3 regions of the Dorea acetigenes genome follow, and region 3 is predicted to be linked to each of the others. Evidence: riboswitches for the same ligand, from Rfam matches in the RefSeq annotation. Region 3 holds a riboswitch; each other region holds the start of a gene.
What was found. Region 3 has a riboswitch for FMN ahead of OCV99_RS07410 (ECF transporter S component). Riboswitches for the same ligand answer to the same signal wherever they lie in the genome.
Positions count from the first base shown of each region.

Region 1: another riboswitch for FMN. It lies ahead of OCV99_RS14685 (ECF transporter S component); the one in region 3 lies ahead of OCV99_RS07410 (ECF transporter S component).
Region 2: another riboswitch for FMN. It lies ahead of OCV99_RS14720 (hypothetical protein); the one in region 3 lies ahead of OCV99_RS07410 (ECF transporter S component).

Region 1 covers NZ_JAOQJU010000026.1:12,235-16,400, reverse strand. The annotation lists gene OCV99_RS14690 (riboflavin kinase) at 78-782, opposite strand; gene OCV99_RS14685 (ECF transporter S component) at 794-1,438, opposite strand; FMN riboswitch at 1,538-1,687, opposite strand; gene OCV99_RS14680 (DUF2000 domain-containing protein) at 1,836-2,258, opposite strand; gene OCV99_RS14675 (MerR family transcriptional regulator) at 2,260-3,144, opposite strand; gene OCV99_RS14670 (response regulator transcription factor) at 3,536-4,166, shown strand, end outside.
Region 2 covers NZ_JAOQJU010000026.1:17,536-21,701, reverse strand. The annotation lists gene OCV99_RS14740 (MFS transporter) at 1-327, shown strand, start outside; gene OCV99_RS14735 (carbohydrate kinase family protein) at 320-1,279, shown strand; gene OCV99_RS14730 (winged helix-turn-helix transcriptional regulator) at 1,419-1,772, opposite strand; gene OCV99_RS14725 (pyridoxamine 5'-phosphate oxidase family protein) at 1,917-2,312, shown strand; FMN riboswitch at 2,343-2,463, shown strand; gene OCV99_RS14720 (hypothetical protein) at 2,539-2,754, shown strand; gene OCV99_RS14715 (hypothetical protein) at 2,702-3,055, shown strand; gene OCV99_RS14710 (4Fe-4S dicluster domain-containing protein) at 3,061-3,357, shown strand; gene OCV99_RS14705 (flavodoxin) at 3,685-4,137, shown strand.
Region 3 covers NZ_JAOQJU010000006.1:42,454-46,619, reverse strand. The annotation lists gene trpB (tryptophan synthase subunit beta) at 1-346, shown strand, start outside; gene trpA (tryptophan synthase subunit alpha) at 339-1,115, shown strand; gene OCV99_RS07410 (ECF transporter S component) at 1,163-1,786, opposite strand; FMN riboswitch at 1,919-2,051, opposite strand; gene OCV99_RS07405 (FAD-dependent oxidoreductase) at 2,105-4,078, opposite strand.

The DNA.
Region 1 (4,166 bases), on a different contig from region 3:
GGCTGCTGGCACATGGGAAAGCTTCATGTATCAGCAGTCTGCTTAAAGAGCGTTTTGCAAAATGACGGGGATAGCTGTTATTCTTTGTTGGCGGGGTCGAATTTGTATCCATATCCAACTACAGTTTTAATGAAATTCAACCCATCTTCGTATGCTGCAGTTTTCTTCCTCACTTGAAAAACTGTGTTTTCCACAGCATGGAAGTGGTCGTTTGCTGCTTCGTGCCAGACCGATTCATAAATCTGTTCCTTTGTGAAGATAATGTCAGGGCTGGAATAGAGCAGATATAAAACATCAAATTCTTTTGGAGATAAGTATAAAGCGTGGTTGTCAATTTTCACCTCATGTTTTTGAGCGTTCATATAAAGCCGTGAGCTGATCCGCCGGATGCCATAAAACTCTTGCACAGCAATACAGTCCAGACGGATTTGTTCCAGTAGCAGGGTAAGATTGTCAAATTTCTGCGGAGTGCGCAGCCTTTTCATAAGTTGAATCTCCATCTCCAATCCATAGATATCCTTATTGAAATTCAGGAGATGGGTTTCCACAGATATTTTTTTATCATTGCTGATGGTAGGCTGGGGACCAATGTGCGTAATGCCGTAGTAGGTTTTATTTTCCAAAGTGGCTGTGGCAATATAAACGCCTTCGGGAGGAAGGGCTTTTTTGTCTGCGATTTTTAGATTTGCAGTCGGCATTCCAATTAGTTTTCCAATTCCACGTCCGTGTATGATGGTTCCTGCTGTTACAAAAACGGGGACAGGGCTGTTTGATTTTTCCATAGACTTTGACCTCATATGATTTCATTCATGGACAGAATGAATAATGTACAGGTGACAATAACGAGCATTGAAAAAAGGAATAATCCAAGATGTCTCTTGCCAGAGGCATTGACGGGGGTGGCAAGGTATCCTGCTTTTCTCAGCGCTGTTATCACTGGTTTATATAGCAGAAACGTGAATCCAGAATTCAGTCCTGCCTTTAAGAGATTATATGGAAGAAATGCCGGGAGCAGCAGTCTGGCAACGGCTTCTCTGGGGTATCCCATATAAAACGGAGTGATGAGGTAATTCCACAGCAGCATGACAACAACCATTGTAAGGCTGCCAACGAACAATCCGGTAACAGCGCCTGCTAACGTATGCTTCTTTTTATAAATCAAAGAGGTGGTGCAGGCAAAGGAGCAGGTGGATAAGATATTCATTAAGCACCCTAATATGCCGGTTTCACTTATGGTTAACATTTCAATCAGAGATACAATGACGGACACAAAGCAAGAGGTCATCGGTCCCCAGATCAGACCTCCTAATGTGATGATGACATCTTTGGGATCGTACTTCAGAAAAAGCACGACGGGTATCCGACAGGCAGCAACGGCTATGTAGGCGATGGCGCACAGCATGGCAGTTGAGGTAAGCATTTTTGTTCTTGTATTCATTCAGATTTTCTCCTTGAAAAAAATTAACACCTTAAAGAATGTCTTTCAGGTGTTAAGGAATATTTACAGAATATCAAGAAACATATATTCTGTGATATGCACGATCTTCTTCTATCCAGGCTATACTGTTGGTTTTGGAATTGCACCAAATCATGCACATATGTGCTTGCGGACTGTACCGCCAATCGGGAATTCTTGCCCATTGGATATCTTTTATCCAATAAGAGTCACCCTGCCCTGAAGACTTCTTATTCAGCTGTCGGAATCAATCATACCTCTTAAAATGCTGTAAGGCAATAGAAGAAGGGGATTTCGGAAGTATTTCGGAAGTATCAGAAGATGGAGTGGATATAGGAAAAAGATACTTCCATGGCGGATTCTTTTTAAGGGATTATTACTATCGCAGTAAAGGTATACTGCCTGTGAGCTCATTGACCTTTTTCTTAGGACCGCAGATATCAAGACCAGAGTATTGCAGGGTGCTTTCTGGTACGTTCCCCATCTTAGAAATAAATTCATCATAGGTTTTACAGCCCTGTGCCAGATCGGAAAAATCAACTACGGTCAAATCCTGAAAGTCGGGTTGATAGAGCTTCTCACGGATTGCTTTGATGATTTCCGGTGAACCTTTCAAAATTGGCACGGGGAACTCAATGATGCCGAGATGCTCGTTTCCACTCTGGTCTGTGACATTTGCACCGACCACCTCCGGCATCTCTTTTCCCAGGGTGATTCCCATGATAGCCGCTGTATTTGCGATAATACCAAGCGGCAGATTCTCGTCAATGATCATGACGCATTTTTCATTCTGTAAATCCATTTCAGATTTCCTCTTTGTTTTCACTTTTATGCAAATAATAGCGAAAAGATTTTACAATATAATCACAACTGCCTGTCCCGTATTTGGTGTCGGTTACTGTTTTTAGATAATCATTGGAATAGAGTTCGATAATCATTTTGCAATAGCTGTCCTCTGTACCAATTAATTGAGCTGTTGAGGAATTTCCATAAGCATGAGCAATAATATCTTTCACTAGATTCTGTACGTTGTCCGTAGCAACATTTTCCCCTTTATGGCGGGCTAATTCAAGGAATCTGTCCTCTGCTCTCATTTCTTCTGGTATTTGTGCATACCAGTTTTCCATGATATCAGAGAAATGTTCTAAGTTATGCTTCATGGCTTCCGTATATTTTTCTATACTTCCAAATTGTTTAATAGCAAGTTTCGCTACCTCGGATTCATCATCTTTGATTTTCTGAATGAACATATCAAAATTTTCAACACTTCCCCAGTGCTTGATAACTTCCTCTGTCTGATTGGACTTAAAATCCTCCAAAGTATGGATATAATCGGATAAATCAAATTCTTTAAAACTCATACATTGCTCTCCTTTCTCTAAGCGGCTAAGAAGCTGTATGAGCCTGTCTGTCCGATTGCGCTTTAGGAGAAGCAACTCTTTTTGCTTTTTGAAAGCGGCAATCCTGTCGAAGTCGGGTTTTTCAATAATTTCCCGAATATCCTTTAGTTTAAAGTCTAATTCCCTGAAAAACAGGATTTGCTGCAGCTTTTGCAATGCTTCATCATCATATAAGCGATAGCCGGACTGTGTTAGTTCACTTGGTTTTAACAGTCCGATTTCATCATAGTATTGCAGCGTGCGTATACTAATACCTGTTAATTCTGCGACTTGGCTTATGGTTCTCATACTTACCAGCTCCTTTGATTTGTGGAGAAGCAAGATAGAGATTGCCGGCATGTATCTATTCTGCTTCCATGAGAATAGAATACAGTATCACGTTACGTTGGAGTCAATAGTTTTTTGCTATTTTTGTTCTTGCTATTTTTCTGTATATATTTTTACTGCTTTATTTGTGTAATAAAACGGAAAATGCGGTTGTACCTTTTCGCAAAAGAGGAAATATGGGCTGATAGTGAACATCTGGAAATAGATGGGCTATCGGCTCCTTTTTATATTCGTGAGGATGGAGTTGAGATAAAACGCTTTCAGAGGTAAGATAAATTCAGCAAAATTTATTATCATCGTGAGGTTTTGGTGACATTTGGTTGATACTATAAAAGAAAAAGGATGTGGTTTTATGCGAATATTAGTGGTCGAAGATGATCGGCTTTTAAATAGTACGCTCTGTTACAATTTGACTACGGCTGGCTATCTGGTGGAAGCAGCTTTGACAAAAGCGAATGCAATTGGACAGACTGAAAAACAGAATTATGAATTGATTGTATTGGATGTCAATTTGCCAGATGGAAATGGATTTGATTTTTGCAGGGAAATTAAAGAGCGCCGTCCCGATACGGCGGTCATTTTCCTAACCGCAAACGATATGGAAAGCGATATGCTCAAAGGTTTTGAATTGGGCGCGGATGATTATGTCACAAAACCGTTTCCAATCAGCGTATTTCAAAAGAAAGTATCTGCATTACTGTCCCGCATTACAAGACAATCTGGCGGTGACTTTTATGACGATGGAAACCTGCTTATCAATTTTTCAGAATTGACAGCAGCACTTGCAGGTCAGGTGGTCACATTCACACCATTGGAGTATCGTCTGTTAAAATTGCTGACAAGTAACTCAAAGCAAGTGCTGACTCGTGGACAGCTTTTAGAAAAATTGTGGGATGCGGAGGAGAACTATGTGGATGAACACGCCCTTACCTCTGCAATCAGCCGGATCAGAGGAAAAATTGAGGTCAACGGATACCAATATA
Region 2 (4,166 bases), on a different contig from region 3:
GTTCCGGACTGTGTGGAGTATGGAGAGTGGAAGACCGGGCTTAGAAATGACGGATTTCAGTATGCATTTATTTCACTGGGAAATAAAATCGGAATGGCGATTGGAACTTCCGTGCTTGCAGGAATTTTAGGTGTGTTCGGATATGCTGCAAACCAGCAGCAGAATGCAGCAGTACTGTCGGTTATCAAGCATTCGTTTACAACGGTTCCGGGGATACTTTGGATTGTAACGGCTGTAGTCTTGTATTTTTATCGGTTAAATAAGAAAACATATAATAAGATTGTGCAGGAAATACAGGTAAGAAAGGGAGGGAGCAATCATGTATGATGTTGTTGCATTAGGCGAACTGCTGGTTGATTTCATTCAAAATGGCAGCAGTTCCAATGGAAATCCGATATTTGAAGCAAATCCGGGAGGAGCGCCATGTAATGTGCTGTCAATGTTGGCTGGTTTAGGCTATAAGACTGCTTTTATAGGGAAAGTAGGAGATGACTATTTCGGGAAGATGCTTGGGGGTACGATTAAAAGAATCGGCATTTCTGATAAAGGCTTGATTTATGATAAAGGAGCGAATACTACACTCGCGATTGTACATACGATGGCAGATGGAGACAGGGACTTTTCATTTTATAGAAAACCGGGGGCTGACATCATGCTGGAGGAGAAAGATGTTTGCAAAGAACTGATCGAAAATTGCCGCATTTTTCATTTTGGATCCCTTTCGTTGACAGATGAACCAGCCGCTTCAGCGACAAAGGCTGCAGTTAGATATGCAAAAGAATTAGGAAAGTGGATTTCTTTTGACCCTAATTTAAGAAAACCATTGTGGGCCGATTTGGAGCAGGCAAAGACAGCCATCTGGTATGGAATACGAGAGTGCGACATTCTGAAGATTGCTGACGATGAAATAAAATGGCTCACTGGGACAAATGATTACGATCAGGGCGTAAAGATAATAAGGGAACATTCCAAGGCAAAACTGATTAATGTGACATTAGGTAAAAACGGAAGCATTTCGTATTATTCTAATGAAAAAATCTTTGGGCAGCCGTTTCTTAGCAAAGATACTGTTGATACTACAGGGGCGGGGGATACGTTTTGTGCCAGCGTTCTTGGTTTTATATTGGAGCATGGGTTAGATAATTTGAAAAAGGATCAATTGAAGCAAATGCTGTTGTTTGCAAATGCTGCCGCATCTATTGTTACAACCCGGAAAGGTGCAATTTGTTCTATGCCAAATAAAGAAGAAGTTTGCTCCCTTATTTTTAATCGTATTTGAATGGTGAATCATTAAGTTGGTAATGCGGATTGAAAAAGCGAATAAATGGAAGTGGTTGATGGATTTGCTTTCAGATGGAGTTTACCCCTTTGGATGGAAAAGGGGTGAAAACTCTATCGTCAATTTAACCGGATGTTGGTTATTGTGAATTATTTGCTTTGTAATTTTCTCCCCACTCCCACATTGCATCTAAAATGGGTTTGAGGCTGTAGCCAAGCTCTGTCAGTGTGTATTCTACATGGGGAGGAACTTCCGGGAAAACGGTACGGGTAACCAGACCGCTTTCTTCCATCTGACGAAGCTGCGTAGTCAGAACTTTCTGTGACACATGCCCGATGGATTTTTTTAATTCTCCGAAGCGTTTGGTTCCGGGCAATAAATCCCTCAGGATTAATACTTTCCACTTATCACTGATTAAGGTTAAAGTTGTCTCTACCGGACAATCTGGTAATGTTTTTGCCGGTTTACTGGCAATTTCTTTCGTGGTTTCCATATAATGAACTCCTTTCATAGTATCCTATAGGTAACTATACCACAATATTGTGCGTACTTCACAGAAAAAAGAAGGATTGCTACAATATAATCAACAAAGGCGAAAGCCTAAAAACAAAATAAAATAAATTTGGAGGTAGATCCCATGAAGAAAGTAATTGAATTTTTAAATGAGAACCCGGTTCAGTATCTGGCAACGGTAGGCCGTGACGGAAAGGCAAAATGTCGGCCGTTCATGTTCGCAGGGGAAATGGACGGTAAGCTGTGGTTCTGCACTAACAACACAAAGGATGTTTACAAGGATATGCTGGAGAATCCTGAAATTGAGATTTCTGTTTCCAGTCCGTCTTACGCGTGGATTCGCCTGCATGGCAAGGCGGTATTTGAAAACAACATGGCGGTAAAGGAAATGTGCATCGCAAACCCGATTGTCAAGGGACAGTATCAGACCGCGGATAACCCGATTTTTGAGGTTTTCTATCTGGAAAATCCGCATGGTGTAATCGCAGATTTTTCCGGTAATCCGCCTTATGAATTTTAAGAAAATGTTGATTGATTAAAGTAAAAGAGAAGTAATCTTCGGGGCAAGGTGTAATCCCTGACCGGCAGTAAAGTCTGCGAACCGCTGGTAAACGGCTGATGTGGTGAAATTCCACTACCGACGGTAAAAGTCCGGATGGAAGAAGATATGACAGGAGAAGCCCCGCAGAAAAAAGAACCTGCGGGGTTCTTCTCTTAATCCAAATCATATCTCAAAGAGGAGAATTATGAGTAAGACAATTTCATTATCAGTAAAAAAACAGAATACAACGCCGACAGTAAGAAAAGTCACTATGACGGCCATGCTTGCCGCAATATCGTATATTATGGCCTTTGCGGAATTTTCGGTTCCGCTTATGTCCGATTTCCTGCATTGCCGGGAGCGTAGTCATGGGGATTACGGCAGCGATTGCAAATTATTTTATTCTGCTTCCTATGTTTGAAGTGTTTATGCCAATAAATCAGCTCATTGAATCTTTCGGAATGTTTCTTCCGTTTATCAATATTCTGGATATATTTCTGAAAATCCTTGTAGGTCCGTCCAACGCGAAATTCTTTTGCTGTAAGGCTAATCTGGGTTATTTTTTTCGTGGTTTACATTATAATTGTACCATCGGTGTTGTTGCCCCGGTATACGGGCATGAAGTGCCGCCTATGGTTAAGGAATTTTTGGAAAAAGGCGCTTTTTTTCAGAGGTCACGGATACAGACCGTGCTGCACACCAACAGTTCCTTAACCGCATGAGCCGGATGCCCGCAGATGCATGGCAGCATCTTCTTCGGATAACGGAAGGTTGTGTTGGCTGCGGTATCTGTGAAAGGGTATGCCCTTCTTTCTCCATTCATATGGCAGATGGAAAAGTAGTGCATATTTCGGGAAATTGCCAGACCTGCCTGGCCTGTGCACATGCCTGTCCGCAGAAGGCAATTCGGCTTACGATTCCGGAGGTAAATCCGGCTGCCCGTTATCGTAATGAGCATATTTCCCTTGGTGAGATTATGGAAGCAAATTGCCAGTTGTCACAGGAAAGTGAGGTAGTGAAATGAACGATGAAGTGAAAAAGAAAAGAGAACCTTCTATTTATTTGATGACGTAGAAAGTACTCTGCAAAATACTGACCCGGAATGTGTAGATATTGTAGCAAATTTTTCTCAGATGGTATAAAAATATTCCCAAAGGAAAGTATTCTGGCTTTCGGAACATGATGCGGATCATCAATCTTTTAACGCTGCTCTGTATGTTAACAGCCATGGGAACAGGAATCTATCTGTCCCAGAGCGTTTTTGCACCCTTGTTGGGAATGAGAGAGGCATATGTAATCCGGCCATGGCAGGTGGCTGCGGGTGCATGGGGAATGATCCTGGTATCTTTTCATGGAGGCATGCATATCCGAATTTCCGGGAAGAAAAAGCCTTTTATTTCTTACTTTAGTGATGTCTTTTGGCTTCGTGCTGGCCGCCTGTGGCAACAGCAATTCTTCCGCAGAAACATCTTCTGCGGCGGATGAAACTGTAAGTGAGGAACCTGCAGAAGAACAGGAGACAACAGATACAAATGGTGAAAATGTTTTGATTGCATATTTCTCCTATACAGGAAATACGGAGGAAGTAGCGCAGATGATTGCGGAATATACCGGTGGAGATCTGGCGGAGATTCAGCGGGCTGAGGAATATGGGGATTTACAGGAAGAAGCGGAAACTGAAATTCTGGATGGCGTACACCCGGAGATTACTGTATCCGTGGATAATGTCGAGGAATATGACACGATCTTCGTGGGATATCCCATCTGGCTTGCGTACCATAAATTGATACAATGCACCCTTTGAGCGTTTGAGGGTGCATTTTTAACGATTAC
Region 3 (4,166 bases):
GAAGTCATATTTCTGCCAGGATGAATACGGACAGATTGCTCCGGTATATTCCATTTCGGCGGGACTGGATTATCCGGGAATCGGACCGGAACACGCCAATTTGTATGATACCGGAAGAGCAGAATATGTGCCCGTCACGGATGAAGAAGCGGTAGAAGCTTTTGAATATCTGTCAAGAACCGAAGGAATTATTCCGGCAATTGAAAGTGCCCATGCAGTTGCTTATGCGAAAAAGATTATACCGCAGATGAGGAAAGATCAGTGTGTGGTGATTACCATTTCCGGAAGAGGAGACAAGGATTGTGCGGCTATCGCGCGTTACAGAGGGGAGGATATTTATGAATAAGAGGATTACAGAAGCCTTTCAGAATGGAAAGGCATTTATACCATTTATCACTTGCGGAGACCCGTCGCTGGAAATCACGGAGCAATTGGTATACGCTATGGAAGAAGCAGGGGCGGATCTGATTGAGCTGGGGATTCCGTTTTCCGACCCCACCGCTGAAGGGCCGGTGATCCAGGCAGCCAATGTGCGTGCCTTATCCGGGGGAGTAACCACTGACAAAATTTTTGCTATGGTAGAAAAAATCCGTAAACACACGGCAATCCCGTTGGTATTTATGACCTATGCGAATGTTGTATTTTCCTACGGGACGGAAAGATTTATAAAGAAAGCGGCGGAAATCGGCATGGACGGGCTGATTCTTCCAGATGTGCCTTTTGAAGAAAAGGAGGAATTTGACAGGGTGTGCAAAGTGTACGGCCAGGATTTGATTTCTCTGATTGCGCCGACTTCTCATGAAAGAATTGCGCAGATTGCGAGAGAGGCAGAAGGGTTTGTATATTGTGTATCATCTCTTGGCGTAACGGGAATGCGTTCCCAGATTACCACCGATATTGGAGCTATGGCAGAGCTGGTGAAGAAAGAGAAAGATATTCCTTGTGCTGTGGGATTTGGCATATCGAATCCGGAGCAGGCAAAGAAAATGGCGTCTCAGGCGGACGGCGTAATCGTGGGTTCTGCAATTGTGAAGTTATGTGAAGCGCATGGAAAGGATTGTATTCCATATGTAAAAGAATATGTCAAGAGTATGAAGGATGCAATCAGAGAATAAAAATGGGGCGGCACGGCTGAAGCGTGCTGCCCCTTGTACATGTGCGATTAATAGTTCTGGTGAAGTATCGGACTGATTTTCTTGTAAATCAAAAATACGATCAGAGATACTAAAACACCTTTTAATAGATTAAATGGCGCCACTGCGAATACAACGAAGGTGAGCAGGCCGTTGATATGGGCATTTACAGCAGTTCCCATGCCGATTAAAGCATCCATCGGCAGCTCGAAAGCCTTGGAATAAGCAGGAAGCAGGAGGTAGGCGTTCAGGAAACAGCCAAGGATAGTCATAATAAGAGTTCCGCTTACCATACCGATGATGGCGCCTTTTCTGGAATGCATTTTGCGGTAAATGATTCCCGCCGGAATCACGAAGGCACAGCCGATCAGGAAATTGGCGAATTCGCCTACGCCTGCGGTCATGGTTCCGTTGCTTGCCAGATTCAGCAGAATTTTAATCAGTTCAATCATTGCGCCTGCCCATGGTCCCATTGCAAAGCATCCTACCAGTACGGGAACTTCGCTGAAGTCGATCTCATAGAAGGATGGAGCGAAGGGAAGGGGGATTTCAAATAGCATCAGTACGATTGCGATTGCAGACAGCATACCAATCTGCGCAAGCGTTCTCACCGTGAATTTGGATTTTGTGTTAGTCATAACATCTGTACTCATTTTCTTTCTCTCCTTTTTCTTGATTGAGTGTAATAGTGTAGCCCGGCAAAAACTGCCGCGGCCAGGGGACTGTTTAAGAAAGAAAAACCCCGATACATAAAGTATCGGGGTATCATTGCATTTTAAAATCACACAATTCTTCTCTCATCCAGACTTTACTGTCGGTTTTGGAATTACACCAAATCAGCCACTGTAGACAAATTGTTTACAGCGGGTCGCGGACTATACCGCCGGTTGGGAATTGCACCCTGCCCCGAAGAATTTCTATACAGTTCTTATTCATTATAGCGCAGGATATTCCATATGACAAGGGGGAATTTATAATTGATTTGCTAATGCGTAACCTTCCCAGACTGCGTTCATAATGGTTGCTGCCTTTACAGCGTCTCCGATTTCATAAACCGGTGCGCCGCATTCAGAGAATACGTTTTTCAGGCTTTCTCTTGGAGCAAAGCCGATGGCTGAAACGACAGAGTCTGCCTCCAGCTCAACAGTTCCGTCGGTGTTTTCAAGAACGACGCCTTGTTCTGTTACCTGCACTAATTTGTGTCCGGTTAATACGGTAACATTTTTTGCTTCAAATAGGTCGCCCAGCATCTGCGCATTTGGTGTCGGTGCAGGGATGCCAGAACTTAAGATATGGTCCAGTGCCTCCACCACTGTAACGTCTTTTCCTTTCAGAGCCTCGTCTAATGCCAGTTCACATCCAACCAATCCGCCGCCGACGATGACAATTTTTTCTCCTAACTGCTGAGGATTCTGAATAGCATCCAGAGAAAGAATTGCTTTGTCTAAACCGGGGATATCCGGCTGGCTCGGAATGGATCCGATTGCAAGGACGATTGCGTCCGGGTGTTCAGCTTTTACACACTCTGCGCATGGCTCCTGCCCAAGTTTCACACAGACATTCAGTTCTTTTAATTCTCTTTGATACCATTCATTTAATTTTTGGACTTCGCTTTTAAAACTATGAGCGCCGGCCTCTATTAAATGGCCGCCCAGATGGTCGCTCTTTTCAAAAAGTGTAACATCGTATCCCCGGAGCGTGGCAGTTCTGGCTGTTTCCATTCCGGCGACGCCGCCTCCGATGATAACGATTTTCTTTTTGCCGTCTCCAGGTTTTAATCCATCAATCGACTCGCGCGCACATTGCGGATTGACTGCGCAGCTTCCCCAGCCGCCCTGGCCGCCGACAACACGGTTCCAGCATCCAAGATTACATCCCAGGCATGGACGGATTTTTTCCGGAGTATCCTGGTATAATTTGTTCGGGAATTCGGGATTGGCTAATGACTGGCGTCCTAATGCAACTCCGTCTATCTTTCCTTCTTCAATCGCCTTTGCGGCTGCGTCATAGGCCTGCATACGGCCGCCTGCAATCACCGGAATTTTTACTACGGCTTTCGCTTTTGCAGCTATGTCAATCATAAATCCTTGCGGCATGTACATCGGCGGTTCTGCATAATAGAAAGAATCGTAGGTTCCGGTATCCACATCTAAGAAATCGTAGCCGTACTTTTCTAATAATTTTGCAATCTCAATTCCTTCCTCCAGAGTTCTTCCGACTTCTTCTTTTCCGGTTAAAGTTGCTTTGTTTACGTCCTTGATATAAGTCTGTAAGCCCAGGCGCATTCCCACAGGATAATCTGATCCGCAGACTTCATGAACGCCTTCTACGATTTCTTTTGCACAGCGCAGACGGTTCTCCAGGCAGCCGCCATATTCATCCGTGCGGTGATTAAAAAAGCTCATTCCAAATTGATCCAGCAAATAACCCCAGTGCATTGCATGGACTTCGATTCCGTCAAATCCGGCTTCTTTCACCATTTTAGCGGTATCAATGTACTGTGAGATTTTTAGTTTAATCTGTTCTTTTGTCAGAGCCGGGGATTTCTGATCCGTAGTCCCGTAGACAATACATTCTGACGGGGCGGGCAGACCCGGATAATTTCGTCCAAGTCCCAGGGTTAATTGTGCAAATACCTTTGCACCGGAAGCGTGAATTTCATCCACAAATTTTTTCGCATCGTCTATCCAAACCTGTCCCACTTGCAGCGGAATCGGTCCGGTTGCAGAATAAGGATCCACCTGGTAATCTACGCCGATGGCGCCGGTGATAATCAATCCGAACCCACCCTTTGCCCTTGCCGCAAAATACTGTGTGGCTTGTTCATTAAATCCTCCGTCCTCTCCATAAAAACAGCCCATGGACATGGGAGCAACGACAAAACGATTGTCCAATGTCAATTTATCTATTTTTAATGGAGTTTTGTAAACATCGTACTTAGCCATTTTTATACCTCCTCGCTTAGTAGTTCTAATATTTTTTATTATATATTGTGTTTTTTGACAAAACAATTGTATAATATTTAAAAATATA